One region of the Pseudomonas sp. S2_C03 genome, then DNA from elsewhere that is predicted to be linked to it. Evidence: predicted binding sites of a transcription regulator. Region 1 holds the regulator's gene; the other holds the start of a gene.
What was found. The regulator sigma-54, encoded in region 1, starts transcription at its own class of promoters, with help from an activator protein. The targets are predictions, from matches to a motif close to ANTGGCATNNANNTTGCTNT.
Positions count from the first base shown of each region.

Region 2: a site for sigma-54 is predicted at 2,455-2,474, ahead of AB4N64_RS16645 (circularly permuted type 2 ATP-grasp protein). Genes of this name have one in related genera too.

Region 1 covers NZ_CP162766.1:4,504,729-4,519,681, forward strand. The annotation lists gene mlaD (outer membrane lipid asymmetry maintenance protein MlaD) at 1-389, opposite strand, end outside; gene mlaE (lipid asymmetry maintenance ABC transporter permease subunit MlaE) at 389-1,186, opposite strand; gene AB4N64_RS20910 (ATP-binding cassette domain-containing protein) at 1,186-1,995, opposite strand; gene AB4N64_RS20915 (KpsF/GutQ family sugar-phosphate isomerase) at 2,268-3,242, shown strand; gene AB4N64_RS20920 (KdsC family phosphatase) at 3,242-3,766, shown strand; gene lptC (LPS export ABC transporter periplasmic protein LptC) at 3,774-4,346, shown strand; gene lptA (lipopolysaccharide transport periplasmic protein LptA) at 4,333-4,881, shown strand; gene lptB (LPS export ABC transporter ATP-binding protein) at 4,882-5,607, shown strand; gene AB4N64_RS20940 (RNA polymerase factor sigma-54) at 5,790-7,283, shown strand; gene hpf (ribosome hibernation-promoting factor, HPF/YfiA family) at 7,356-7,664, shown strand; gene ptsN (PTS IIA-like nitrogen regulatory protein PtsN) at 7,677-8,141, shown strand; gene rapZ (RNase adapter RapZ) at 8,144-9,001, shown strand; gene AB4N64_RS20960 (HPr family phosphocarrier protein) at 9,017-9,289, shown strand; gene AB4N64_RS20965 (ZIP family metal transporter) at 9,338-10,231, opposite strand; gene AB4N64_RS20970 (superoxide dismutase) at 10,262-10,873, opposite strand; partial or broken gene AB4N64_RS20975 (hypothetical protein) at 10,875-11,305, opposite strand; gene AB4N64_RS20980 (class II fumarate hydratase) at 11,333-12,709, opposite strand; gene AB4N64_RS20985 (FagA protein) at 12,690-13,097, opposite strand; gene pmbA (metalloprotease PmbA) at 13,258-14,604, opposite strand; gene yjgA (ribosome biogenesis factor YjgA) at 14,713-14,953, shown strand, end outside.
Region 2 covers NZ_CP162766.1:3,602,951-3,617,903, reverse strand. The annotation lists gene AB4N64_RS16665 (PLDc N-terminal domain-containing protein) at 1-5, shown strand, start outside; gene speE (polyamine aminopropyltransferase) at 240-1,115, shown strand; gene AB4N64_RS16655 (hypothetical protein) at 1,336-1,569, shown strand; gene AB4N64_RS16650 (ribonuclease E inhibitor RraB) at 1,769-2,113, shown strand; gene AB4N64_RS16645 (circularly permuted type 2 ATP-grasp protein) at 2,507-3,916, shown strand; gene AB4N64_RS16640 (alpha-E domain-containing protein) at 3,929-4,879, shown strand; gene AB4N64_RS16635 (transglutaminase family protein) at 4,876-5,679, shown strand; gene AB4N64_RS16630 (c-type cytochrome) at 5,715-6,536, opposite strand; gene AB4N64_RS16625 (hypothetical protein) at 6,624-6,842, opposite strand; gene AB4N64_RS16620 (acetyl-CoA C-acetyltransferase) at 7,112-8,317, shown strand; gene AB4N64_RS16615 (3-hydroxyacyl-CoA dehydrogenase NAD-binding domain-containing protein) at 8,338-10,482, shown strand; gene AB4N64_RS16610 (amidotransferase) at 10,588-11,310, shown strand; gene AB4N64_RS16605 (magnesium and cobalt transport protein CorA) at 11,383-12,354, opposite strand; gene AB4N64_RS16600 (1-acylglycerol-3-phosphate O-acyltransferase) at 12,496-13,218, opposite strand; gene AB4N64_RS16595 (crotonase/enoyl-CoA hydratase family protein) at 13,467-14,156, opposite strand; tRNA gene AB4N64_RS16590 (tRNA-Ser) at 14,464-14,553, shown strand; gene AB4N64_RS16585 (hypothetical protein) at 14,863-14,953, shown strand, end outside.

The sequences.
Region 1 (14,953 bases):
TGAATGGTGCCGCCCTCCTTGAGCAGAGTCTCCTCGCCACCCACGCTGATGCCGATGTATTTCTCGCCCAACAGGCCAGCAGTCAGAATAGATGCAGTGGAATCAGTCGGCAGATTATCCACACGCTTTTCCAGCTGCATCGTCACCCGCCCAGTGAAACTGTCGCGGTCCAGATCGATCGCCGTGACCTTGCCGATGGTCACACCGGCCATGGTCACTTTAGCTCTGACCGTCAAACCGGCGATATTGTCGAAATAGGCGTAAAGTTTATAAGTCTCGGTGCTCGGGCTCGGGGACAGGCCACTGACCCGCAGTGCCAACAGCAGCAAAGCCAGGATGCCAGCCAGCAGGAAAAGGCCGACACCGATTTCCAGGGTGCGGTTTTGCATCAGAAATCTCCAAACATCAAGGCGGTCAGAATAAAGTCCAGGCCGAGTACAGCCAACGAGGCATACACAACGGTCTTGGTAGTGGCACGACTGATCCCCTCGGAAGTGGGCTCGCAGTCATAGCCTTGGAATACGGCAATCCAGGTCACGACGAAGGCAAAGACGACACTTTTGATAATGCCGTTGAGCACATCATCGGTGAACGTCACGCTGTTTTGCATGTTGGACCAATAGGACCCTTCATACACACCCAGCCAGTCGACGGCTACCCACGAACCACCCCAGATCCCCACCACGCTGAAAATCATCGCCAGCACAGGCAGGGAAATGAAACCGGCCCACAAGCGCGGGGCAATGATGTACTTGAGCGGGTCGACACCGATCATTTCCAGGCTGGACAACTGCTCGGTGGATTTCATGTTGCCGATTTCCGCCGTCAGGGCCGAACCGGCACGTCCGGCGAAGAGCAACGCGGTGACCACCGGCCCCAGTTCGCGCAGCAGCGTCAGGGCGACCATCTGCCCGACCGCCTGCTCCGAGCCGTAGCTGGACAGGATATTGAACCCTTGCAGCGCCAGCACCATGCCGATGAACACCCCGGAGACCACAATGATCACCAGGGACATCACGCCCACCGAATGCAGTTGCTTGACCAGAAGCCCGAAACCACCGCCGATGCCGCCGCGCCCCAACAGAGCGTGGAACAGGAAAATGGTCGAACGACCGAACGCGGCCAGCACGTCGATGCCGGCGTGGCCGAAGCGGCGTATGCGTTCCAACAGTGAAGTCTTGCGCATCAACGCTTCCCCAGAAGATCTGCGCGGTAGTCCGTCGCTGGAAAGTGATATGCAACCGGGCCGTCGGGCTCCCCGGTCATGAATTGGCGAATGCGCGGTTCCTGGGAGTTCATCAACTCTTGCGGCGTACCCTGCCCCAGCACCTTGCCCTCGCCGACCACATATATGTAGTCCGCGATGCTCGCGGTCTCGGCCAGGTCGTGGGAAACCACGATGCTGGTGATGCCCAGGGCATCGTTGAGCAGACGGATCAGACGCACCAGTACGCCCATGGCGATCGGGTCCTGGCCAACGAAGGGCTCGTCATACATGAGGATCTGCGGGTCCAGGGCAATCGCCCGAGCCAGGGCGACACGACGCTTCATGCCGCCGGACAACTCCTCGGGCATCAGGTCGATGGCGCCACGCAGGCCGACGGCCTGCAACTTGAGCAACACGATGTCGCGGATCATTTCCTCGGGAAGTTCGGTATGAACTCGTAGCGGAAAAGCGACGTTCTCGAACACATCGAGATCGGTGAACAGCGCGCCACTCTGAAACAGCACACCCATGTGCTTGCGTGCATCGAACAGATCACTGCGCGACAACTTGGGCAGATTCTGACCGTTGACCCAGACTTCGCCCTTGGACGGACGCAACTGGGCGCCCATCAAACGCAACAGCGTGGTCTTGCCACACCCGGAAGGCCCCATGATGCCGGTGACCTTGCCGCGCGGAATACGGATATCGACGTTATTGAAAATGCTGCGCGCACCGCGCTTGAAGGTCACTCCCTTCAGCTCGACCGCGTAGGCGTTATCGGCACTCATCTAAACTCCTTGCGATGCAGCCTCTCCCTCGGACGCCTGACTTTCTGGCGAAAGCACATACGTGCGGGCGGACCGAACTGGCGGCGAACTATATCACTGCAAAGGTCGAGCGCCCAAGGGTCAAGCCGGCCATGTTTAATCGATGATGGATAAATGACGTCAATTACACGCATTGCGTAACAAGGAATGACAAAGCGTGACGAACTTGCGTGAGGGTTTTGATCATTACCGCTATAATCGCCGCCTTTTCATCGGGCTAAACGATTTCAGACATGAGCCAATCCAGCGACCTGATTCAATCAGCACAACGCACCATCCGCCTCGAACTGGAAGCCGTGCAAGGCTTGCTACCCCATATCGACGCTGATTTCGTACGCGCTTGCGAGATGATTCTGGCCAGCAAAGGCCGCGTGGTCGTGGTCGGCATGGGCAAATCCGGGCACATCGGCAACAAGATCGCCGCCACCCTGGCCAGCACCGGCACCACGGCTTTCTTCGTGCACCCGGCCGAAGCCAGCCACGGCGACATGGGCATGATCACCCGCGACGACATCATCCTGGCCCTGTCGAACTCCGGCTCCACCAATGAAATCGTCACCCTGCTGCCATTGATCAAGCGCCTGGGCATCCAATTGATCAGCATGACCGGCAATCCCGCTTCACCGCTGGCCAAGGCCGCCGAAGTCAATCTCAACGTGCACGTCGAACACGAAGCCTGCCCGCTGAACCTGGCACCGACGTCCTCGACCACCGCGGCGCTGGTGATGGGCGATGCCCTGGCGGTCGCACTGCTCGAAGCCCGCGGCTTCACCGCCGAAGATTTTGCGTTCTCCCATCCGGGCGGCGCACTGGGCCGACGCCTGCTGCTTAAAGTGGAACATGTCATGCACGCGGGCGAGGAACTGCCCAAGGTCCAGCGGGGCACGCTGCTCAAGGACGCCTTGATGGAAATGACTCGCAAGGGCCTGGGCATGACAGTCATCCTCGAGGCCGATGGCAAGCTGGCCGGGATTTTCACTGACGGCGACTTGCGCCGCTCCCTGGACCGCGCCATCGACGTTCACCACACCGCCATCGATGCGATCATGACCGTCCACGGCAAGACCGCCCGCGCGGAAATGCTCGCGGCCGAAGCCTTGAAAATCATGGAAGACAACAAAATCAGCGCACTGGTCGTGGTTGACGGTGACGATCGTCCGGTCGGCGCCCTGAACATGCACGACTTGCTGCGCGCAGGAGTAATGTAATGAGTGCGGACCTGCTGCAACGCGGTAAACAGATCAAACTGGCGGTATTCGATGTCGACGGCGTCCTGACCGATGGGCGCCTGTACTTCCTTGAAGATGGCGGCGAATTCAAGTCGTTCAGCACACTCGACGGCCAGGGCATCAAGATGCTGATGGCCGCTGGCGTGCAAACAGCGATCATCAGCGGCCGCAAGAGCCCGGTGGTCGAGCGCCGGGCGATGAACCTGGGCATTCCCCATGTTTATCAAGGTCGCGAAGACAAACTGGTCGTGCTGGACGGGCTGCTGGCCCAGCTCAACCTGAGCTACGAGCAAGTCGCCTACCTGGGCGACGACCTGCCGGACCTGCCGGTGATTCGTCGCGTCGGCCTGGGCATCGCGGTGGCCAATGCCGCCAGTTTTGTCCGTGAACACGCTCACGGCGTTACCCTGGCCCGTGGTGGCCACGGTGCCGCTCGCGAGTTCTGCGAACTGATCCTGCGCGCCCAGGGCCGCCTCGATGCGGCTAACGCCGCGTACCTGTGAGCCAATTATGCTGAGCAAGAAATTTCGCAACATAGTGATATTCGCCTGCATCGCAGCCATCTTCGCTGCGGTCGGCTACTGGAACATCAGCCCGGAACGCTTCCTCGACAAGCCGGTGGCCAAATCCGAAGACAGTCCCATCGACTGGTATGCGACCAACACGCACACCCTGCAATACCTCGAAGACGGGCGCGTGCAGTACGAAATGACGTCCGACAAGGCCGAGCACGTGAAAGCCACCGACGTCACACTGGTCACCAAGCCGGACCTGAACATGTACCGTGGCACCGATTTTCCATGGCACGTGACCAGCGATCGCGGTGAAGTGAACCCAGGCGGTACCGAGGTTGAACTGATCGACAACGTACGCGTCAAGCGCACTGACGAAAAGAAACGCGACACCCTGATCACTTCCACCCGCATGACAGTGTTCCCACAGCAGCAATATGCGCAGACCCAGCAACCCGTTAGAATCGACGGCGCTGGCGGCGTATCGACTGGCGTAGGAATGAAAGCGTATCTGAAGGACAGCAGGATTCACCTGCTATCGAACGTAAGAGGACAGTATGAGGCTCGTTAAAACCCTCCCTATTTTGCTCGGTCTGAGCGCAGCACTGGGAAGCGTGAGCGCCTGGTCTCTGCCGAACGATCAGCAGCAGCCTATCCGCATCCAGGCCGACGACGCCCAACTGGACGACAAGAACGGCGTGGCCACCTATACGGGCGACGTGGTCATCACCCAGGGCTCGATGAAGGTCACCGGCAACAAGGTCACCATGACCCGGGCGCCCAACGGTGACATCGACGTGGTGACCTCGGTGGGCAACCTCGCCTACTTCGAGCAACTGCAAACGGCGGGCGACACCAAGCCGGTGCAGGGCTACGGCGTGACCATCCAGTACCACGCCACGCAGGACCGCGTCGTGCTGATCGACCGCGCCAAGGTCATCGACAAGGACGGCAACGTGACCCAGGGCGAGAAAATCGTCTATGACACCAACAAGAAACTTGCCAGTGCCGGCCGCGCCACGGGTACCAACGTGACAGAGTCGCGTCCGCGTATCGACATGGTGATCCAGCCTAAAAAGAAAACCGAAGAGCAAAAGGCCCCGTAAATGGCAACTCTGAAAGCTCAGCATCTGGCCAAGAGCTACAAGAGCCGCCAGGTCGTGCGCGACGTCAGCCTGTCCATCGACAGCGGTCAGATCGTCGGCCTGCTTGGCCCTAACGGCGCCGGCAAGACCACCTGCTTCTACATGATCGTTGGCCTGGTCCAGGCCGATCAGGGCCGCGTCCTGATCGATGACCTCGACGTCAGCCACCAGCCGATGCACGGCCGCGCAAAAGCCGGTATCGGCTATCTGCCGCAGGAAGCGTCGATCTTTCGCAAGCTCTCGGTCGCCGACAACATCATGGCGATCCTCGAGACCCGCAAGGAACTCGACAAGGCCGGCCGTCGCAAGGAATTGGAAAGCCTGTTGCAGGAATTCCACATCAGCCACATCCGCGACAACCTCGGTATGAGCCTGTCCGGTGGTGAACGCCGCCGCGTGGAAATTGCTCGCGCCCTGGCGACCAGCCCGAAATTCATCCTGCTCGACGAACCTTTCGCCGGCGTGGACCCGATCTCGGTCGGTGACATCAAGCAGATCATCCATCACCTCAAGGCCAAAGGCATTGGCGTGCTGATCACCGACCACAACGTCCGTGAGACCCTGGATATCTGCGAAACCGCCTACATCGTCAACGATGGCCAACTGATTGCCGAAGGTGACGCTGAAACCATCCTGGCCAACGACCTGGTCAAGGAAGTGTACCTGGGCCACGAGTTCCGCCTTTAAGCGTCGAGGTCCCTGGCTGATCTACCGAGCGCTTGTATCAATAAAAAATCAAGGCTTTTTTATTGTTACAGCGCTCTAGGCAAACGCTGCTGTTTCAGGCATATAATTTGCTTATGTTTGGCGCTTCGGCGCCCTGTAGTGGATGGCGCATGTGCGCCGGAAAAAGGTGTTAAGCCCCTGCCATGAAACCATCGCTAGTCTTGAGAATGGGCCAGCAGCTGACGATGACACCGCAGCTGCAACAGGCCATCCGCCTGCTCCAATTGTCGACCCTGGACCTGCAACAGGAAATCCAGGAGGCCTTGGAGTCCAATCCGATGCTCGAACGCCAGGAGGAAGGCGACGACTTCGACAACACCGACCCGATGGCCGACAACGTCGAACAGAAGCCCACCCCCGACACTCAGGAAACCTCCTACCAGGAAAGCGCGCCGACGGTCGACAACCTCGAAGAAGGCGACTGGAACGAGCGTATTCCCAACGAACTGCCCGTCGACACCGCTTGGGAAGACGTCTATCAGACCAGTGCCAGCAGCCTGCCCAGCAGCGATGACGACGAGTGGGATTTCACCACCCGCACATCGGCCGGCGAAAGCCTGCAAAGTCACCTGCTGTGGCAGTTGAACCTGGCACCGATGTCCGATACCGATCGTTTGATCGCCGTGACCCTGATCGATTGCATCAACAATCAGGGCTACCTGGACGAAACGCTCGAGGAGATCCTCGAAGCCTTCGATCCGGAACTGGACATCGAACTGGACGAAATCGAAGCCGTCCTGCACCGCATCCAGCAATTCGAACCTGCCGGCATCGCCGCCCGAAACCTGGGTGAGTGCCTGCTGCTGCAATTGCGCCAGCTCCCCGCCAAGACACCCTGGCTGGCAGAGGCCAAGCGTCTGGTCACCGACTACATCGACCTGCTCGGCGGCCGCGACTACAGCCAGCTGATGCGCCGCATGAAGCTCAAGGAAGACGAACTGCGCCAGGTGATCGAGCTGGTGCAAAGCCTGAACCCGCGCCCGGGCTCGCAAATCGAGTCCACCGAAGCCGAATACGTCGTCCCCGACGTCATCGTACGCAAGGACAACGAGCGTTGGCTGGTGGAGCTGAACCAGGAATCGGTGCCACGCCTGCGGGTCAACGCCCAGTACGCCGGTTTCGTGCGCCGCGCCGACACCAGTGCCGACAACACCTTCATGCGCAATCAGTTGCAGGAAGCGCGCTGGTTCATCAAGAGCCTGCAGAGCCGAAACGAAACACTGATGAAAGTAGCCACCCAGATCGTCGAGCATCAGCGCGGTTTTCTGGAGTACGGCGACGAAGCGATGAAACCGCTGGTGTTGCATGACATCGCCGAAGCGGTGGGCATGCACGAATCGACGATATCCCGCGTGACGACGCAAAAGTTCATGCATACCCCGCGGGGTATTTATGAGCTGAAATACTTTTTCTCCAGCCATGTCAGCACCTCCGAAGGCGGTGAATGCTCGTCCACGGCGATCCGCGCGATCATCAAAAAACTGGTAGCGGCGGAAAATCAGAAAAAGCCGTTGAGTGACAGCAAGATCGCTGGTTTACTGGAGGCACAAGGCATTCAGGTGGCTCGCCGCACCGTCGCCAAGTACCGCGAATCCCTCGGGATCGCGCCTTCGAGCGAACGCAAGCGGTTGATGTAGGGCCACGCCACAGCGTTCCAGTGGCAAACATTTGTTTGCCGCTTTATGCACTGGCAACGAAGGAGAAGCTGTATGCAAGTCAACATCAGTGGACACCAACTGGAAGTGACCGAACCTCTTCGCACCTACATCGGCGAAAAACTCGATCGGCTGGAGCGACACTTCGACAAGATCACCAATGTCCAGGTCACGATGACCGTCGAAAAGCTCAAACAGAAAATCGAAGCCACCTTGCATATTCCTGGCGGTGAAGTGGTCGCCAACGCGGAACATACCGATATGTACGCGGCCATCGACGCACTGACCGACAAGCTGGATAAACAACTCAAAAAGCATAAGGAAAAGACCCAGAGCCTCCTCCAGGGCGCAACCGGTCGTTAACACTCCCTACCCATGATCCGACTTGAAAGCATACTGACCCCCGGCCGTTCCCTCGTGAACGTGCCGGGCGGCAGCAAAAAGAAAGCCCTTGAGCAAATTGCCAACCTGATCGCACGGGAAGTCCCCGATCTGGAAATGCAAGATGTCTTCGAGGCACTGATCGCCCGTGAAAAACTCGGCTCGACCGGTTTTGGCAACGGCATCGCCATTCCGCACTGCCGGCTCAAGGGTTGCACCTCGCCCGTCAGCGCCTTGATGCACCTGGATGCACCCATCGATTTCGACGCCATCGACGGCGCGCCGGTAGACCTGTTGTTCGTGCTGCTGGTCCCGGAAGCTGCTACCGATGCGCACCTTGAGTTGCTCCGCCAGATCGCCAGCATGCTCGATCGCAAGGAAGTCCGTGATCGCCTGCGCAGCGCCGCGAGCAATGAAGCCTTGTATCAGGTTGTCCTGGACGAGCAAAACGGGCACTAATCATGCGCTTGATCATCGTCAGTGGCCGCTCCGGCTCAGGTAAAAGTACCGCGCTCGATGTGCTCGAAGACAACGGCTACTACTGCATCGACAACCTGCCCGCAGGGCTGCTGCCGGAACTGGCTGAACGCGCGCTGATCCACACCGAACTGACGCAACCGCTGGTGGCCGTCTCCATTGACGCACGTAACCTGCCAAGCCACTTGAGCCGTTTCCCGGAACTGCTCGAAGAAGTCCGCAGCCGGCATATCCAGGTGGATGTGCTGTATCTGGATGCCGACGAAGAGACGCTGCTCAAACGTTTTTCGGAAACCCGTCGCCGTCACCCACTGAGCAGCGCCAATCGCTCACTGGCCGAGGCAATCACCGATGAGACAGCACTACTCGGGCCGATTGCCGACCTCGCTGACCTCAAGGTCAATACCACCAGTCTTAACCTGTATCAGTTGCGCGATACCATCAAGCTGCGCCTGCTGAACCAGCCAGAACCCGGCACGGCGTTCCTCGTGGAGTCTTTCGGATTCAAGCGCGGTATGCCGGTAGATGCCGACCTGGTATTCGACGTACGCTGCCTGCCCAACCCTTATTGGAAGCCTGAATTGCGCGAGCAATCCGGGCTCGATCAGCCGGTAGCCGAATACCTGGCCGCCCAGCCGGACGTCGAGGAGATGTACCAGGACATTTCCACGTACCTGCTCAAATGGTTGCCCCGCTTCGCCGCCAGCAACCGCGCCTACGTCACCATTGCCATTGGTTGCACAGGCGGACATCATCGGTCCGTCTACCTGACTGAACGTCTGGGCCAGGTCCTGCAAAAAACTCTGAAGAACGTCCAGGTCCGCCACCGCGACCTCAGCTAAAGGATTCACATCGCGATGCCTGCTCTGGAAATTGAAATCATCAACAAGCTGGGCCTGCATGCCCGCGCTTCCGCCAAGTTCGTTGGCGTGGCGGGCCAGTTTCCTTGCCAGATCAGGGCCGGACGCACACCGACGTCCATGGTCGACGGCAAAAGCATCATGGCCATGATGATGCTCGCCGCGGGCAAGGGCACCAAAATCCACCTGAGCACCGAAGGCGAACAGGAACAGGAAGCGCTCGATGCGCTGGTGGCATTGATCAACAACTATTTCGACGAAGGCGAGTAACGAGCATCCTGTAGCAACGGGCCTGTGCCGCTGCTACACCCTCCCCCGCTAAGCCAGCGCTGTATCCATCACCATCATCAGACAGAACCCGACCAGCAGGCCAAGGCTCGCCAACTTGTCGTGACCATGGCGGCGCGACTCCGGGATGACTTCATGGGTGACCACCAACAGCATGGCCCCAGCAGCCAATGCCAGGCCCAACGGCAAGATCAACTCGGCCAGGCTGACCAGCCAGGCGCACAACAGGGCAAAGACCGGTTCGACCAATCCGGACGCCGCGCCGATCAGGAATGCCTTCACTCGCGACATGCCCGCCCCTGCCAATACCAACGCGATGACTAACCCTTCTGGCACATCTTGCAAAGCGATGCCCATGGCCAGGCTGTCGGCGTCGGGCATGCCGCCCCCCGCCGAAACACCCACAGCCATGCCTTCGGGAATGTTGTGAGCGACGATGGCAAACACGAACAACCAGATCCGTGGCGGGATGACCGGTCGCTGCGGTGTACCAACGAGCATTTCCGGTGACGCACCGGAGACTTTCCGATCCACCAGGAACAACCCGAACGCGCCCAGCAGGATGCCAAAACTGATCAGCCCGCTGGCCGCCCAAGGGGTCAGCCCGAGGTTTTCGGCCGCAGAGATACCCGGAGCGATCAGCGAAAATGCTGTTGCCGCAAGCATCACACCGGCACCAAAGCCGAGCAGCGTGTCGCTGAGCGCCTGGGGCATGCGCCGGATCACCAACACCGGCACTGCACCCAATGCTGTGCCCAACGCGCAGATCGCACCGCCCTGTAACGCGCGCAACAGTTTCGGCTCAAGCCCCAACCACGTGAGGCCCTGGGCAACCAGCAAGCTCATGCCCGCCAGTAGTAAAAGCGACCCCAACGCATAGCGAAACATCCGCCCACTTCCGGTCGCCAGTGTTTCAGTGCCCATAATCAGCCCTGGATTGTTGTTATAGGAGCCTTAAACCAGTGCAGCCTGATAGCGCGCAGCGACTTCTGGCCAATTGATCACGTTGTAAAAAGCGTTGATGTATTCAGGCCGACGGTTCTGGTATTGCAGGTAATAGGCGTGTTCCCAGACGTCCAGACCGAGTATCGGCGTATTGCCACTCATCAACGGGCTGTCCTGGTTGCCACTGCTTTCCACTATCAGGGTCTTTTGCGGGGTCACGCTCAGCCAGGCCCAGCCACTGCCGAAGCGGGTCAGCGCCGCCTTGGTGAAGGCTTCCTTGAAGCGATCGAGGCCGCCCAATTGCTCGTCGATCGCCTTGGCCAACTCGCCATCCGGCTGGCCGCCGCCGTTGGGCACCATGACTTCCCAGAACAATGAATGGTTGGCATGACCGCCGCCCTGGTTGATGACGGCGGCGCGCAGGTTTTCCGGCAGTTGCTGCACGGCTGCCACGAGTTTCTCCACCGGCCATTCAGCGAACTCGGTGCCCTCGACGGCAGCGTTGAGGTTGTTGATGTAGGTTTGATGATGCTTGGTGTAGTGGATTTCCATGGTTTGCGCATCGATGTGCGGCTCCAGGGCATCGTACGCGTACGGCAAGGCGGGCAAGCTAAAGGCCATTTCAATGAACTCCGTGATGAAGGGGGTGGACGGCGACGCGACGTCCATGTGCAGCAGGCGATGGGTACGGGGATACTCGCCGTGTTCGCTGATGAAATTCAGCAGCTCGACGTAGGTTTTGCTGCTCTGGCGCAACGCTGCTTCACGCAGCGCCGGCGAAAGGCGCGGGTCCTGTAGGGTCTTGAGCAACCGTTGGTGGATGGCGCACAGGTACTCGGCGCTCTCCTCCGGCTGGTTCAGACTCAGGTGCAGGTCCGCCAGGTTGTGATGGGAAATCACGCAGGCCGCCACCGCCTCATCGGCATCCGGCCACCGCTCGAACAGCACCTGCGCCAGTGCGAGTGCTTGCAGGTAGGCCTCGCGGGCATCCACCAGTTCGCCCTGCATGAAACAGCGGTTTGCCCTTTCGATTGTGCGTTTCCAGTGTTCCATGATGAGCCTCCAAAGCGATGGCAGTGGTTACACGCCGCCTGCGGTGAGTTTTTCCGGATTGAGCAGTTCTTCCAGTTGGCCGCGTTTCAGGTCGGTGTGCTCCAGGGCGACATCGATCACCGGACGACCTTGCTGGTAAGCCTTCTTGGCAATTTCAGCGGCTTTTTGGTAACCGATGATCGGGTTGAGCGCGGTCACCAGGATCGGGTTGCGCGACAACGCCTCCTTGAGACGGGCGTCGTTGACCTTGAAGCTGGCGATGGCCTTTTCACCCAGCAGATGGCTGGAGTTGGCCAGTAACTCGATGCTGCTCAGCAGGTTCTGGGCGATGATCGGCAGCATCACGTTCAGTTCGAAATTGCCGGACTGACCGGCAATCGCGATGACCGTATCGTTGCCGATCACTTGCGCAGCGACCATCGCGGTGGCCTCCGGGATGACCGGGTTAACCTTGCCCGGCATGATCGACGACCCCGGCTGCAAGGCCTCAAGTTCGATTTCACCCAGACCCGCCAGTGGGCCGGAGTTCATCCAGCGCAGATCGTTGGCGATCTTCATCAACGACACAGCAGTGGTTTTCAGTTGCCCCGAAACGGCCACGGCGGTGTCCTGGGAGCCGATCAGGGCGAACAGGTTGGTGCCCGGCTGGAATTGCACCTGGGTCAGCTTGCTCAGTTGCTGGCTGAACCGAGCGGCGAACTGCGGGTGTGCGTTGATTCCGGTCCCGACCGCCGTGCCGCCCTGTGCCAGCGATTGCAGGCTCGGCAGCAGGCCTTGCAGATGAGCGATATTGGCTTTGAGTTGTTGCGCCCAGCCGTTGAGCACCTGGCTCATACGTACCGGCATCGCGTCCATCAAATGGGTGCGGCCGGTTTTGACGTGGTGATGAACCTCCTGCGCCTTGTGCTCAATCACCTGCACCAGGCGCGTCAACGCCGGCAGCAGTTGCTCATGCAAGGCCAGCGCCGCGCTGACGTGGATGGTAGTCGGGATAATGTCGTTGCTGCTCTGGCCGCAATTGACGTGGTCGTTGGGGTTCACCGACTCGCCGAGCCGGCGGCTGGCGAGGGTCGCGATCACTTCGTTGGCGTTCATGTTGGAGCTGGTGCCGGAACCAGTCTGGAAGATGTCCACCGGGAAGTGCTGCATGAAATCGCCCTTGAGCAGTTCCAGTGCGACTTCGACGATGGCACTGCCCTGGGCTTCGCTGATCTGCTCGAGTTCGATGTTGGCACGAGCGGCGGCGGCCTTGGCCAGGATCAACGCACGGATGAACTGCGTCGGCATCGGCTTGCCGCTGATCGGGAAGTTATCCACAGCACGCTGGGTCTGTGCGCCGTAAAGTGCGTCCACCGGGACCTGCAGCTCGCCCATGCTGTCGCGCTCAATACGAGTCTTGTTCATCAGAAAATCCTTGCACCAGTTCTATGAGGGGAATCGAGGGTTGCAACTCGCAGGTCGCCAGTTGCCAGGTGTAGCTCTGCCAGCGCTTGAGGCGGCACTTGCACAGCGACAGGCGTTCGAGATCGCGCAGTGGGCGCCACGCCTGATCCAGGCAGAACGTGCGCCAGTGCCAAGGCAGCGCAACATCGGCGGCGGTGTCGAGCAGCAGACGGAAAGTGGTTTCGGCGATGGTCCAGGCTGAAGTGGCCGTGCAACACGCCAGGTAGCGCCCTTCGGCCAGGTAATGTTCAATCAGGCGGGGCTCGTCAGGGTCCAGCGCACACCGAATCTGGCGACTCATCCAGCGCCAGCTGTCGAGGTACGGATGCTCGTGCAAGGCAGAACTCATGATCCTGGGCTCATTCGATAATGAGATTTATTATTAGATGATAATGAGAACCAAAACAAGCCTGCGCAGATGTATGTCATTTCTTTGTGGGAGGTGTCCGGCCAACAAAAAAGGCGCGCCACCCAATGGGTGGCGCGCCTTTGTCATGCGATGAGCGGTTTTAGCTACCCGCCACCGTCATCCGCTCGATCAGCACCGAGCCGGTGCGGATGTTGCTGCGCAGTTCCAGATCGTTACCCACTGCGACAATCTGTTTGAACATGTCGCGCATGTTGCCGGCGATGGTGACTTCCTGGACCGCGAACTGGATTTCGCCGTTTTCCACCCAGTAGCCTGCGGCGCCCCGCGAGTAATCGCCGGTGACCATGTTCAGGCCATGGCCCATCAGTTCGGTCACCAGCAGCCCACGACCCATGCGCCGCAGCAAGGCCGCCTGGTCTTCGTCGCCATGGGTGACGAACAGGTTGTGCACGCCACCCGCGTTGGCGGTACTCGGCATGCCCAGCTTGCGACCGGAATAAGTGCCGAGGATGTAGGACACCAGCTCACCCTTTTCGACGAACGGCTTGGCGTAAGTGGCCAGACCATCACCGTCGAACGAGGCACTGCCCAAGGCACGGGCCAGATGCGGTCGCTCATCGATGGTCAGCCACTCGGGGAACAGCTTCTGCCCGAGAGTGCCTTCCAGGAACGAGGATTTACGGTATAGGCTGCCACCGGAAATCGCCGAAAGAAAACTGCCGAACAAGCCACCGGCCAGCTCGGCGGAAAACAGCACCGGCACTTCACAGGTCGGCACCGGACGCGCGCCCAAACGGCTTACCGCCCGTTGTGCCGCACGCTGGCCAATGCTCACCGGATCGGCGAGCAAATTGCCCAGGCGATTCACGTCATACCAATAATCGCGCTGCATCTGGCCATCGGCCTCGGCAATCATGACGCAGCTCAGGCTATGGCGCGTCGACGCATAACCACCGATGAAGCCATGGCTGTTGCCGTAGACACGGCAGCCCTGATGGGTGCTCAGCGTGGTGCCGTCAGCGTTCTTGATCCGTGGGTCGGCGTCAAAGGCGGCCGCCTCGCAGATCAAGGCCTTTTCGATGGCCTGCTCCGGCGTGATGTCCCATTGGTGGAAAAGATCAAAATCCTGCAGATCCCTGGCCATCAATGCGGCATCGGCCAGCCCGGACGCTTCGTCTTCGGAAGTGTGTTTGGCGATGGCCAGTGCCGCGGCGACGGTTTCGCGAATGGCTTGTGGCCCACTGGCCGAGGTGCTGGCCGAGCCTTTGCGCTGGCCCACATACAGCGTGATGCCAAAACCCTGGTCGCGGTTGAACTCGACCGTTTCGACTTCGCGTTGGCGTACCGAAGTCGACAGGCCCTGCTCCAGTGACACCGCCACTTCACAGGCACTGGCGCCCTGTCGCTTGGCTTCGGCGATGATCTGCTCGACTTGCTCCTGCAGTGCCGGCAATGCTTGGGGGCCGACGCTTTCAACTGCACTCATGCTGTTCTCCACTCAAATTCTGCTGTCGGTGTAGGCCTTCGAGCGACCGGGCCGGACAAGCGGCCCCCGACTGGTTATCATGGCGGCGTTTTCTTGCGGACGGCCACCATGGTTGATTCTTACGACGACTCCCTCGATACGGGAGAAAAAAGCAAATCCCAGGTCAAACGCGAGCTGCATGCTCTGGTTGACCTCGGCGAGCGCCTTACAACACTCAAGCCTGACTTGCTGGCAAAACTGCCCCTGACCGACGCCTTGCGCCGGGCCCTGGCGGATGCGCCCAAGCACGTTGCGCACATCGCGCGTAAACGGCACCTGCAGTTCATCGGCAAACTGATGCGCGATCAGG
Region 2 (14,953 bases), 900 kb from region 1:
TCTGACACTATTCCCACGACACCACCGACCCTGTAGGAGCTGGCTTGCCAGCGATGGCAGCGGTGCGATCTGTCTGAATGACTTCAGTGAAGCCATCGCAGGCAAGCCAGCGCCTACAGAGGTTTGGTCCAGCCATCAACAGAGGTTCGACCTGTCATCTTGCGCAACGTAGAATGCGCGCCTTTCCATTACGGGCGGGTCACCGTCCGTTGCAACCCGCATTCCTCGGAGCACTTCCCATGACCACCATCCCGACAGGCGAGTACCTGGAAACCCTCTACGAAGGCTACGGCCAGCGTTTTCGCATGGAAAAACTGCTGCATGAAGTGCGCACCGAACACCAGCACCTGGTGATTTTCGAAAACCCGCGCATGGGCCGGGTCATGGCGCTGGACGGCGTCATCCAGACCACCGAAGCCGACGAGTTCATCTACCACGAAATGCTCACCCACGTGCCAATCCTGGCGCACGGTAACGCCAAGCGCGTGCTGATCATCGGCGGTGGCGACGGTGGCATGCTGCGTGAAGTGACCAAGCATCGCAGCGTCGAGCACATCACCATGGTCGAGATCGACGGCACCGTGGTGGACATGTGCAAGGAATTCCTGCCGAACCACTCCAAAGGTGCGTACGAGGACCCACGCCTGAACCTGGTGATCGACGACGGCATGCGTTTCGTCGCCACCACCACTGAAAAATTCGACGTGATCATCTCCGACTCCACCGACCCGATCGGCCCGGGCGAAGTGCTGTTCTCGGAAAACTTCTACCAGGCCTGCCATCGCTGCCTGAACGAAGGCGGCATCCTGGTAACCCAGAACGGCACGCCGTTCATGCAGATCGAAGAAGTCAAAACCACTGCCGGGCGCCTGCGCAGCCTGTTCCCGGACTGGCACTTCTACCAGGCCGCAGTGCCGACCTACATCGGCGGTTCCATGACCTTCGCCTGGGGCGCGACCAACACCGCGTACCGCAAACTGTCTCGCGAAACCCTGCAACAGCGCTTCGCCGGCAGCGGCATCGTCACCCGCTACTACAACCCGGAAATCCACCTGGGCGCTTTTGCCTTGCCACAATACGTCCTGCAGGCCGTGAACAAGCCAAGCAACGACTAAAGGCTTAAACACCCCCCTGTAGGAGCGAGCTTGCTCGCGATAGCGGTAGACCAGTCGCCAGTTTTATATCTGGCACACCGCCATCGCGGGCAAGCCCGCTCCTACAGTGGTGTCCTGCTATTTATTTGTATCTGTGCATCGCAATCCATGTGAACGTTCCCCCAAGCCCAAAGTCCAGATAAATGTGAACCCACATACGGGTTTGTTCGAGGAGGCTTTGATGCAAAAGTGGAAAGTCACTTTCGTGGATGATCACGGCGAAACAGTCGATGAAGTCTTTGAGTGTGAGCAGTGCCCGGATAACGAGCAAGCCGCCAAACTCATCAAGGCTCGGCTCCTGCCAGTCGCCGCCGAACTGGACCTGAACGATCTGGAAGGGCGAACCAGCGACGCGAGTGTAAAAAGTCTCAAGATTCAGAACAGCATACAAATCCTCGGTATCTCCCCCGTCTGAAACACCTCACCGCACATCTGCTACAACCAGGCCTTGGCAGCTCGACTTGCAAGGGGCTAATCTGCAAGCGAGATCAGCGAATGGATCGCTAAGGTCTGGTCTTGTCAGCTACATGCTTGTTCCCATCGCAGTGCCCGCGTTGTTTGTGCGGGCGTAGGGAGTACGGAAAGTCTATCCATCGGTTTAAGGAGGACGTTTCATGAGCACAGAAGCCTATCAAGAAGACATCAGCAGCTCGGTGCTGCGCCGCATGAAAGAAGGCGGTTTCGATTTTTCACGGTTCCATCCCATCGAGTTCTACGCCATTTTCCCGGACGAGGAGCGGGCGCGCAGGGCAGCAGGGCATTACTGTGGTGAATCCTTGAATGCACAAGTCAGCGCGCGCGACGATGGCGCATGGTCTCTGGAACTGAGCAAAGTGATGTACGCCACCTACGACGGTATCGGCGACTTTGAGCAGGATTTCGAGGCCGTGGTCGAACCGCTCGGCGGCATCATCGAAGGATGGGGCGTCAAGCAGGAGGTGCGAGGGCGACTCGCCTGACATTATGACCGCACTCAATAACGGCTGACCTTCGGGTTGGCCGTTTTCGTTTGAGCAGGGTGAAACCCGTCTTGGCAAAATCCTGAAACAAGAATAGATGACAAAAAAAAGCCGCATGGGGAGGCGGCTAAAAGGGAAGTTCGGGGAGCAAATCCAGCGAATGGGTGGATTATCCGCATCGACAGCCGAGCAGTGAAATCAACTCTGGCTATGCTGCTGATAGACCGCAGTATTGCCTTGCAATGAAGCGGGGATGATCAGGTTGGAGCATTTGTCGCACAGGAATGGTGCGGCCAATGCAGTTTGAATATCCAACCGATTGATATTAAAGCGTTTATGCCGATGGCACGGGCCTTGCGAAGGCCTGTTAGTCCGGGTGACAAGGAGTACGGCATGATCCGCACCTATTACGATGAAATGTACGATGCCGGCGGCCAGGTTCGCCCGCATTACCGGGAATTTGCCCGTTGGCTGGCCGAAACGCCGGATGAGCTGCTGGCTCAGCGCCGTCGCGAAGCCGATCTGCTGTTCCATCGCGCCGGGATTACGTTCACGCTCTATGGGGACGAGCAGGGCACCGAGCGCCTGATTCCCTTCGACACCATCCCGCGCAGTATCCCCGCCAGTGAATGGCGGATTGTCGAGCGCGGCTGCATCCAGCGGGTCAAGGCGTTGAACATGTTCCTCGCCGACCTCTACCACGAGCAGCGCATCATCAAAGCCGGCATCATCCCGGCCGAGCAGGTGCTGGCCAACGAGCAATACCAGTTGGCGATGCAGGGGCTGGATCTGCACCGCGATATCTATTCGCACATCTCCGGCGTCGATCTTGTGCGCGATGGCGATGGCACGTACTACGTGCTCGAAGACAACTTGCGCACCCCCAGCGGTGTCAGCTACATGCTCGAAGATCGCAAGATGATGATGCGGCTGTTCCCCGAGTTGTTCTCGACCCAGCGCATCGCGCCGATCGACCACTACCCGAACCTGTTGCTCGACACCCTGAAAAGCTCCAGCCCGATCGACAACCCCAGCGTGGTGGTGCTGACACCGGGGCGCTTCAACAGCGCGTTCTTCGAGCATGCATTCCTCGCCCGTGAAATGGGCGTCGAGCTGGTGGAAGGCGCCGACCTGTTCGTGCGCGATGACAAGGTGTTCATGCGCACCACGGACGGGCCGAAAGCCGTCGATGTGATCTACCGCCGGCTCGACGACGCATTCCTCGACCCGCTGGCGTTCAATCCGGATTCGATGCTCGGTGTTCCGGGGCTTTTGTCGTCCTACCGCTCACGGAACGTGGTGCTGGCCAATGCCATCGGTACCGGCGTGGCAGACGACAAGTCGGTGTATCCGTTCGTCACCGACATGATCCGTTTTTACCTGGATGAAGAGCCGATCTTGAAGAACGTTCCTACATACCAGTGTCGTAATCCTTCCGAGCTTTCCCACGTCCTGGCCCATCTGCCGGACCTGGTGGTCAAGGAAACCCAGGGTTCCGGCGGTTACGGGATGCTGGTGGGGCCGGCCGCGACGACGGCGGAGATCGAGTCGTTCCGCGCGCGCATCAAGGCCAAGCCCCATGCTTATATCGCGCAACCGACGTTGTCCTTGTCGACCTGTCCGACCTTCGTCGAGAACGGCATAGCACCGCGGCATATCGACCTGCGCCCGTTTGTATTGTCAGGCCGCGAAACCCGGGTAGTGCCCGGTGGTTTGACCCGCGTTGCCCTGCGAGAAGGCTCCCTGGTGGTGAATTCCTCCCAGGGTGGCGGAACCAAGGACACCTGGGTGGTCGAGGATTGAAGGAAGCCTGCCATGTTAAGTAGAACTGCCTCGGATTTGTATTGGATGTCGCGTTACCTGGAGCGGGCGGAAAACCTCGCCCGGATGCTCGACATCAGTTATTCGCTGTCGCTGATGCCCCAGGACGGTCGTGGCGATGGTTTGCACGAACTGGCCATGCCGTTGCTGATCACCGGCACCCTGGACGATTACCTGGCGCGTCACGGCGAATTGCACGCCGAACGCCTGCTGCATTTCTTCGCACTGGACGCGGCCAACCCGGCGAGCATCTACAGCTGCCTCGGTGCCGCGCGGGCCAGCGCCCATGCGGTGCGTGGGCGGATTACCGCCGACATGTGGGAAAACATCAATGCCACCTGGCTGGAAATTCGCGGCATCGCCGAACAGGGTTTAAGTCGCTATGGCATGAGCCGTTTCTGCGAATGGATCAAGGAGCGTTCGCACCTGTTCCGTGGCGCGTCCTATGGCACGATCATGCGCAACGATGCATTCCGTTTCATTCGACTGGGCACCTTTGTCGAACGGGCCGACAACACCTTGCGCCTGCTCGATGCCCGCTACGAAATGGCCGGCGACCAGGCCGAAGCGGTCAGCGACGGCACGGCTCACGCCTATTACCAGTGGAGTGCGTTGTTGCGCGCCTTGTCGTCGTTCGAGGCGTACACCGAAATCTACCGCGATGCGCCAGGTGCCCGGCAGGTCGCGGAACTGCTACTGCTGCGCGTCGACGTGCCGCGCTCCTTGCGGGCCTGCACCGAGGAAATCGACCAGATCCTTGCTCAGTTACCCGGTGCCAACGGCCGGCCTGCACAACGTCTGGCGGCGGAAATGGACGCCCGCCTGCGTTACACAGGCATCAATGAAATCCTCGAGGAAGGCCTGCACGCCTGGCTGACCGAATTCATCCCGCTGGTGCGCCAGTTGGGCAATGCCATACACAGTTCCTACCTGGAGGCGGCATGAGACTTTCCATTAGCCACGAGACCACCTATCACTATGAAGACCAGGTGCGCGCCAGCATCCAGTATCTGCGCCTGACGCCCCACGACAGCGAGCGCCAGCACGTGCTCAGCTGGCAACTGGACCTGCCGCGTCCGGTGCGTGCGCAGCTCGATCCGTTCGGCAACATCCTGCACGTGCTGACCATGGACGAGCCGCACGAAGCGATCATCATTGGCGCTCGGGGTCAGGTCGACATCGACGAACTGCGCGAAGCCGAGCACGAGAGCCAGTCGGCGCTGCCGTTCCTGAGGTTCACCCGATTGACCGAAGCCGACGAATCCTTGCGCGCATTTGCCGAAAAGACCTGCAAGGCCCGCCGTGATCGCACGGCGCTGATCGACCTGATGCACGGCCTGAATGCGCACATGACGTACACGCCGGGCTCCACCGAAGTCGATACCAGCGCGTCCCAGGCCTTCGCCGGGCGTTCCGGTGTTTGCCAGGACCACACCCACGCATTCCTGGCCTGCGCCCGCAGCCTGGGCGTTCCATCGCGTTATGTATCGGGCTATCTGTACAGCGAGAACTCAGAGCACCTGGCCAGCCATGCCTGGGCGGAAGCCTGGCTGGACGATGCCTGGTACAGCTTTGACGTGACCAATGAACTGGCCCGCCCCGAGCGTCATCTGAAGCTTGCGGTAGGCCTGGATTACCTGGACGCATGTCCGGTACGCGGAATGCGTCGGGGCGGGGGTTGCGAGCAGATGCACGCGAAAGTGCTGGTGTCGCCGACGCCGGTGATTTCGGCGGTGCAGCAATAAATTCAACACCCCCCTACAGGGGGGGCGGGTGCTGATCAGGGCTTAACCTTCCGCCCAGCCATGTGTTTCAAATACCCCACCAGCATCTCCAACTCCGCATCGGGCAACACCGCTGCCGCAAACCCGGGCATCTTCGCCTGCGGCCACTGCCGCAGGCTCTGCGGATCACGGATGTAGCGCTTGAGGAAGTCCGCCCCGAAATACTCGGTCGGGTTGAACGGGATATTCAGATCCGGGCCAAACTGTGCATCACCTTCGCCATTGAGGCGATGACACGCCAGGCAGTTTTTCTGGAACAGCGCAAAACCCTGGTTCACCGGATCGTCTGCCTTCAACTTTGGATCGGGTAACAGGGCCGGAAAACGCTCGGCCACCGGCGCCAGGCGCTTGATCGCCGCGACCTGGAACGGCCATTGTTCCGGGCTGATGTGCCCGGCCTTTGGATCGGTCCACACCAGATAAAACGGTCCCGCGCTCGGCTTGCCCGCTGACAGCGCCGGCCAGGGTTTGGCGGGGTCTTCAATCGCCAGCCAGGCCCGCGAGCCCTTGGTATCGAGCAACGGCGCAGCGGCCAGCTCGGCGGCGAACCCATCCAGCGCCACGGCTTGCAGGTGATCCTGTGGCGTGACGCCTGTGAGCAACGCGGCGAGAGGCACGGCGCGATAGTCCATGTCCTTTTTATAGGAAACGTCGTCCTTGATCGTGATGGTCTGGACCTGTGGATGCTTGAGCAAGTCTTCGGTTTGCCAGGTGCGGCTGGTTGCGCCCAGCTCCAGGTTCAGCTGTGCGGCATACAGGGGCGAACCCACCAACAGTGCCCCGATCAGAAAAAGCTTTTTCACATGTTCGCCGCCCATGTCGTGGAAGTGCCGCCAAGGGTGGCACAGCCATGCTGGCCCGGGTAGCGGGCCAGTCACATTTTTAACGAGGCGATAAAAACTGTGTCAGCCAATCACCTTGGTCAGGTTCGGCACGATCAACAACAGAGTAGTGGCGAAGAGAATGAGCCCGGCTTGACGAACTTTCGAATGTTTGAACATGGCTTGACCGCCTTTATTGTTATTTCCTGATGCCTGCCTGCATTTCTCCATGACGGCAGAGCGTTGCACTTCCTGTTTGACGAGCGCTCGGCAAAACCCGACGACAACTTCGTACATGTTCACCTTAGGGCTCGTTGAGGCCCGCGTCAGCCGTGGCTTAGATCCATTTCATATGGTTAAGTTAAATAAAGCTTTAAAAACGGCATGAGGCCTATTGCCAGCTTCTTTGCCGGCCTTTTACTAGACGGCTCGGGATGCTGAGACGGTTCATCCGGTAGTCGACTACCGTTCGTCTGAGCGTGTCCGTCAACCCGGCTGAGCATTGCGGTCATTGATTCGGCGGCGGCTCGGCCTATGGTGAAGGCTCGATATTTTCACCGTCAGGTTCTGTCATGACCCAAGCTCTGATTTTCGACGCGTTACGCACGCCCCGTGGCAAAGGCAAGGCTGACGGAGCCTTGCACAGTGTCAAGCCAGTGACTTTGGTGGCGGGATTGCTCACCGCCCTGCAACAACGCACTGCACTGGACACCCGTCAGGTGGATGACGTGGTCCTGGGCTGTGTGACCCCAGTGGGCGACCAGGGCGCCGACATCGCCAAGACGGCGGTGCAGGTGGCCGATTGGGACGTCAGCGTGGCGGGCGTGCAGATCAATCGCTTCTGCGCATCAGGGCTTGAGGCGGTCAACCTCGGGGCGATGAAAATACGCTCCGGTTTCGAGGATCTGGTGGTGGTCGGTGGCGTCGAGTCGATGTCCCGGGTGCCCATGGGCAGCGACGGTGGTGCGTGGGCGCTGGACCCGGAAACCAACCTGCACAGCCATTTTACTCCGCAGGGCGTGGGCGCGGACCTGATCGCCACACTGGAAGGCTTCAGTCGCGAAGACGTCGATGCCTACGCGCTGCATTCCCAGCAGAAGGCCGCACGGGCCAGAGCCGACGGAGCGTTCAGCAAGTCACTGGTGCCGGTGCGCGACCAGAACGGCATCCTCCTGCTCGACGTTGATGAATTCATCCGCGCCGACTCCACCCTCGAAGGCCTGGGCAAACTCAAGCCGAGCTTCGAGATGATGGGCCAGATGGGTTTCGACGCCACCGCGCTGCGGGTCTACAGCCATGTGGAACGGATCAACCACGTGCACACGCCGGGCAACAGCTCCGGCATTGTCGACGGGGCAGCCTTGATGCTGATCGGCTCCGAAGCGAAGGGCCGCGAACTGGGCTTACAGCCACGGGCGCGGATTGTCGCCACGGCCGTCACCAGTACCGACCCGACCATCATGCTGACCGGCCCAGCGCCGGCGACGCGCAAGGCGTTGGCCAAGGCTGGGCTGCGGGTCGAGGACATCGACCTGTTCGAGGTCAACGAGGCCTTTGCCTCGGTGGTGCTGAAGTTCATCAAGGACATGGCCATCGATCCGGACAAGGTCAACGTAAACGGCGGCTCCATCGCCATGGGTCATCCGCTGGGTGCCACCGGTTGCGCGATCCTCGGCACCCTGCTCGACGAACTGGAAGCCCGAAGCCTGCGTTTTGGCCTCGCGACCCTGTGTGTCGGCGGCGGCATGGGCATTGCCACCATCATCGAACGCCTTTGAGCCTTCAAGGAAGCCTCTTCATGACGCAAGCCATTCGCTACGAACAAGGCCAGGACCGGATCGTCGTCCTGACCATCGAGATGCCGGGCCAGACGGCCAACACCATGAACGCGGTGTATCGCGAGGCCATGGCCGCCTGCGTCGCTCGCCTGGTGACGGAAAAAAACAACATTGCCGGCGTGATCATCACCTCGGCCAAGAAAACCTTCTTCGCCGGCGGCGACCTGAATGAGCTCATCAAGGTCGGCAAGCCCCAAGCCAAAGCCTTCTACGACATGGTGCTGACGCTCAAGAGCCAGCTGCGAACCCTGGAAACCCTGGGCAAACCGGTGGTCGCCGCGATCAACGGTGCGGCGCTTGGGGGCGGTTGGGAGATTTGCCTGGCCTGCCATCATCGAGTGGCGCTGGACAATTCGTCGGTACAACTCGGCTTGCCGGAAGTCACCCTGGGCTTGCTGCCGGGTGGCGGTGGGGTGGTGCGCATGGTGCGCATGCTCGGTCTGGAAAAAGCCTTGCCGTATCTGCTGGAAGGCAAGAAAGTCCGCCCCCAGCAAGCCTTGCAGGCGGGGTTGATCGATGAACTGGCGGCCGATGGTGATGAGTTGCTGGCCAAGGCGCGGGCCTGGATCCTGGCCAATCCGGTGGCAATACAGCGCTGGGATGTAAAGGGTTATCAGATTCCGGGCGGTACGCCGTCGCACCCCAAAGTCGCGCAAATGCTGGCAATTGCGCCGTCGATCCTGCGCACCAAAACCCAGGGATGCCTCCCGGCGCCGGAGAAAATTCTGTGCGCTGCAGTGGAGGGTGCGCAGGTGGACTTCGACACCGCACACCTGATCGAAACCCGCTTCTTCACCGAACTGACCACGGGCCAGATTTCGAAGAATCTGATTGGCACCTTCTGGTTCCAGCTCAACGAAATCAACGCCGGCGGCTCACGGCCCCAAGGGTTCGCACCGTACGTCACGCGTCGAGTCGGTGTGCTCGGGGCCGGCATGATGGGGGCGGGCATAGCCTTCGTCAGCGCCTCGGCGGGTATCGAAGTGGTGCTCAAGGACATCGATACGACGGCAGCCGAGAAGGGCAAGGCGCACTCTGCGGCATTGCTGGACAAGAAGGTCGCCCGTGGCCACATGACCTCCGAGCAGCGCGAGGCGATTCTGGCGCGTATCCATCCCACCGCAAGCGATGCAGACCTGGTCGGTTGCGACCTGATCATTGAAGCGGTGTTCGAAGATCGTGAGCTCAAAGCCAGGGTGTCATGCGCCGCCCAAAATATCGCCGGAGAGGATGCGGTGATCGCCTCCAACACGTCGACATTACCGATCACTGGCCTGGCTACGGCCGTGCCGCATCAGGGTAAATTCATCGGCCTGCATTTCTTCAGCCCTGTTGAGAAAATGCCGCTGGTGGAGATCATCAAGGGCGCAAACACCAGCGATGAAACCCTGGTTCGTGGTTTCGATTTCGTCCTGCAAATCAGGAAAACGCCGATTGTGGTCAACGACAGTCGCGGTTTCTTCACGTCGCGGGTGTTCGGTACCTTCACCAACGAAGGCATCGCCATGCTCGGCGAGGGTGTGAGCGCCGCGATGATCGAAACCGAGGCACGCAAGGCAGGCATGCCTATCGGGCCTCTTGCGATCTCTGACGAAGTTTCCCTCAGCCTGATGAGCCATATCCGTCAACAAACTGCGAAAGACCTGAAAGCGGAAGGCAAGCAAATGGTCGAGCACCCAGCGTTTGCCGTCATCGATTTGTTGCTCAACGAGTACAAGCGGGCGGGCAAGGCCGCTGGCGGTGGTTTCTACGACTACCCGGCGGGTGGCCAGAAACACTTGTGGCCGGCGTTGAAAACCCGTTTCGAGAAAACCGACGGGCAGATTTCCCCGAAAGATATACGAGATCGCCTGCTGTTCGTGCAAGCCATCGAAACCGTACGTTGCGTGGAGGAGGGCGTATTGACCTCGACGGCGGACGCCAACATAGGTTCGATCTTCGGCATCGGTTTTGCGGCCTGGACCGGCGGCGCGTTGCAGTTCATCAATCAGTACGGTGTTAAGGACTTCGTCGCGCGCGCGCAGTATCTGGCCGAACAGTACGGCGAACGGTTTCTCCCGCCGGCCCTGTTGCTGGAAAAAGCGGCCAGGGAGGAAGTGTTTTAAGCGCGTTTTTGGGGACCGATGACGCAAGCCAGGGCTTGCCTGCCAACGTGTTTCGAGGCAGGCTCTGGTGTGTGCATTATTCCCATCACGTGTCAGGTATTTTTTATGTCGCTACGCATCTGCATTCTGGAAACCGACATCCTGCGTCCGGAACTGGTCGATCAATATCAGGGTTACGGGCAGATGTTCCAGCGTCTGTTTTCGCAGCAGCCCATCGCGGCCGAATTCACCGTGTACAACGTGATGCAGGGCGATTATCCCCGTGATGACGAGACCTTCGATGCTTACCTCGTGACCGGCAGCAAAGCCGACTCCTTCGGCACCGATCCGTGGATTCAAACCCTCAAGACCTATCTGCTGACCCGCTATGAACGTGGCGACAAGTTGCTCGGCGTGTGCTTCGGCCATCAATTGCTGGCGTTACTGCTGGGCGGCAAGAGCGAGCGCGCCACCCAGGGCTGGGGCGTTGGCACGCACAGCTACAAACTGGCAGCCAAGGCGCCGTGGATGAACCCGGTGCGCGAGGAGCTGACCTTGCTGATCAGCCACCAGGATCAGGTGACCACGCTACCGGAAAACGCCACGGTCATTGCTTCCAGCGATTTTTGCCCCTTTGCCGCCTACCACATCAATGACCAGGTGCTGTGCTTCCAGGGCCACCCGGAATTCATCCATGATTACTCGCGAGCCTTGCTGGATATTCGCCAGGAAGCGTTGGGCGAGCAAATTTACTCCAAGGGCATCAGCAGCCTTGAGCAGGAACATCACGGCACCACCGTGGCCGAATGGATGATGCGCTTCGTCGCGCACAAGCCACAGACTGTTTGAAACAGCATCGCGAGCAGGCTCGCTCCCACAGGGTCTGGCGTCTATCGCAGATCCAATGTGGGAGCGAGCGTTTTACAACCACCCCGACCTTTTGAAACTGCCCCAAAGCCCCGCACACCCCACCGCAATGAATCCCAACACCGTGAAATACCCGTAGTGCCACGTGAGCTCAGGCATGTTCTGGAAATTCATCCCGTAGATGCCGGCAATCGCGGTGGGGAACGCCAGGATCGCCGCCCATGCAGCAAACTTGCGCTGCACCACGCTCTGGCGTGACGCCTCCAGCAACACCCCGACCTCGATGGTCTGGCTGGCAATCTCCGCCAGTGTCGTCAGGTCCTCCATCTGGCGGGTCACATGGATTTGCACATCGCGAAAATACGGGCGCATGTTCTTGTCGATGAACGGGAAGCTGAGCTTCTGTAACTCCTCGCTGATTTCTACCATCGGCGCCGCATAACGGCGCAGGCGCACCACGTCCCGGCGCAGGCCATGCAGTCTCTGGATGTCGTGTTCATTCAAGGCGCTGCACAACACGTTGCGCTCCAGTTCGTCGATCTCGGCGTGAATGGCTTCGCCCACCGGCTGATAGTTTTCGATCACGAAGTCGAGGAGGGCATAGAGTACGAAATCTTCTCCATGCTCGAGCAGCAGCGGACGCGCCTCACAACGCTGACGGACATGAGCGTAGGACGCCGAGTGACCATTGCGTGCAGTGATGATGTAGCCGTTGCCAGCGAAGATATGCGTCTCGATGAACTGCAATTTGCCGTCGTGACGGATCGGTGAGTAGGTGACGATGAACAGCGCATCACCGAACGTCTCCAGCTTCGGGCGGCTGTGTTTTTCCAGGGCATCTTCGATAGCCAGTTCGTGGAGGTTGAACTGGCGTTGCAGGTTGGCAAGTTCTTGCGCATCCGGCTCTTCGAGGCCGATCCAGACGAAGTGGTCAGGCTTGGCAGCCCAGGCGGCGCCTTCGTCGAGGGTGATATTGGTGACTTTTTTACCGGCGCTGTAAACCGCGGCAGCAACAACTCGACCCATGATTGAGTTTCACTTCTTCTTGGTGGGTGGTAACAGACAATCTTCAGCTTAGCCTTGTCTGTTGCTTGAGAGTCAGTGAAATCTGCGCAGTTCACCCGTCCTTCGCCGGCAAAAGAAAACCCGCACAAGGCGGGTTTGGTATTACGCGGCTTGCAGTTGCCGATCCATCGAGGCGATGCACTCACGCATCTGCTCGCGACACTGGGCGATCAGCTGCGGCATGTCGTCCAGGCTCAATCCTGCGGTCGGAATCGCTGGCAGCGAACGGATCAGAATTTTCCCACTGCGCCAGCGGTTCAATCGCATGTGCTTGACGTAAGTGCTGACACACACCGGCACGATCGGCACACCCGCGGCGATGGCCATCTGGAACGCGCCTTTCTTGAATGGCAGCAAATCCTCTCCAAGGTTGCGCGTGCCTTCCGGGAACACCCAGATCGACGTGTCCTTGTGCTGCAAAGTGTGTGTGGTGGTCAGCATCGAACGGCGCGCCTTGTGCGCGTTGCCACGGTCGATCAGCACATTGCCTGCCAGCCAGAACAACTGGCCGAACAGCGGCACCCACTTCAGGCTTTTCTTGCCGATGCACACGGTACGGTAGGGCACCACGTTGCCGAATACGAACAAGTCATAGTTGGACTGGTGATTGGCGACGATCACGCAGCTCTGCGGTTTGTCCATCAAGGGACCGACGTCCGTCTTGACCCGCAAACGCAGAATGCACATCGCCGGCCAGGCATATAAACGTGCACAAAGTCGGCTGTTGTCCGGATTGAATGGCCGGCACAGCCCAAGAATCACGCCCAGTACACCGGCCAGAATAAAGTGCAGGCCCATCAACGACATACGTAACACAAACAGCATTTTGCAGGCCCCACCGGGACAAAAGGTGGCGCAGTGTACGGATGTGCACTGTTTTCGGCAATTATCCCGGTAGAGGTAGGAGATAGGCGATGTTTAAGTAAAAGTTTCCGACTGCTTGGTCAGATGTGTTCTAGAGCGGCTGTAGGTCTTTTCTGATCACTGTTGTAGGAGCGAGCTTGCTCGCGATGAACGCGAGATCACCGCTGCGTTTCAGGCGTCTCGCGTTCGTAGGGGCATGGCCAGGGTATTTAAACCAAATGCTCCTGATCCATGATGATCGCGTTATCCAGCGTATCCAGCAGCGCCTTGCGCACTTTCAACTTGGTGTTTTTGTGCGCGCTCATGTTGATCTTCTTCAGTTGGCGCGCCGCCGCCAACGCGGTTTCCTGCAGCGCTTCGGGCGCGACCACGACATCGAGGAATCCGGCATCCACCGCGCTTTGCGGGTTGAACATCTCACCATTGATCACCGAACGGTGGAACGCCGACTTGCGCAGGCGATCACGGGCCAGCTCGATACCCGCGTGGTGCATGGTCATGCCGATCTGCACTTCGTTCAAACCGATGCTGAATGGACCGTCGACACCAATGCGGTAATCGGCCGACAACAACAGAAACGCCCCCTTGGCGACCGCGTGCCCAGGGCAGGCAACAATCACCGGGAACGGATGCGACAGCAGGCGCCGGGCCAGGGTCGAACCTGCGGTCACCAGCGACACGGCTTCTTTCGGCCCGGCGGTCATCACCTTCAAGTCGTACCCGCCCGACAGAATGCCCGGCGTGCCAGTAATGATCACCACCGCGCGATCAGTCACAGCCTGATCCAGCGCCGCATTGAATGCGGCAATCACGTCCGGGGAAATGGCATTGACCTTGCCGTTGCTCAAGGTCAGAGTCGCGATACCGTCTTCGAGGTGGTAGGAAATCAACTCACTCATGACGCTATTCCTTGTATGAAAGTTGAGGCAGACGTTACCCACCACCGTAAGCGAGGTAAAGCGCCGTGACTGACTCGCCAGTCACCGTTTTCAGCGGCCAGGCCCCGATGCAGCACGTCCACCGCGCATTGCCTTGCACAACGAAGCGGGAAGCCCAGCCGAAGATTGGCAGGTTTGCCATGCCCCAAAGCACGCGGAACGTCTAAATCGCTAACCGCATGAAAATTCTGCAAAAAAAAATTGCCATCGGAAATGCTTTCGACTACATTAGCGCGCCTCGACAGACAGAACATGTTTGAAGAGATACGGTGAAGTGTCCGAGTGGCTTAAGGAGCACGCCTGGAAAGTGTGTATACAAGAAATTGTATCGAGAGTTCGAATCTCTCCTTCACCGCCAAATTCGATGTAAACAGAACCCCTGATTTCGAAAGAAGTCAGGGGTTTTGTGTTTTCTTGGGGCTGATTTTTGAAGGGGCGTACCTGATCGTATTGATGTAGGACCTTCTGATAATGACGTAGGGCTTTTAACGTGTGTGTGGGACGTAAGGCTCCAACCCCTTGTTGTCAGAGGCTATTTCGGTAAACGGTGTAAAGTCAGCGGATCTGCGGAGGGCTGTTCATGCAGGGCTTTTAGCGTCCAGAATGGTTCAGCGGATGGTGTTGATGACGCCGCCCTTCATAATCCCGGAATGGACGCAGGTACGTTATGCAGGAATTCACCCCCAAACAGGCAGAGCTGGAGAAGGTTCACGTGGAAATCGTCAAGCTGATTGCGGAGCAACGAAAGTTGAACGCTG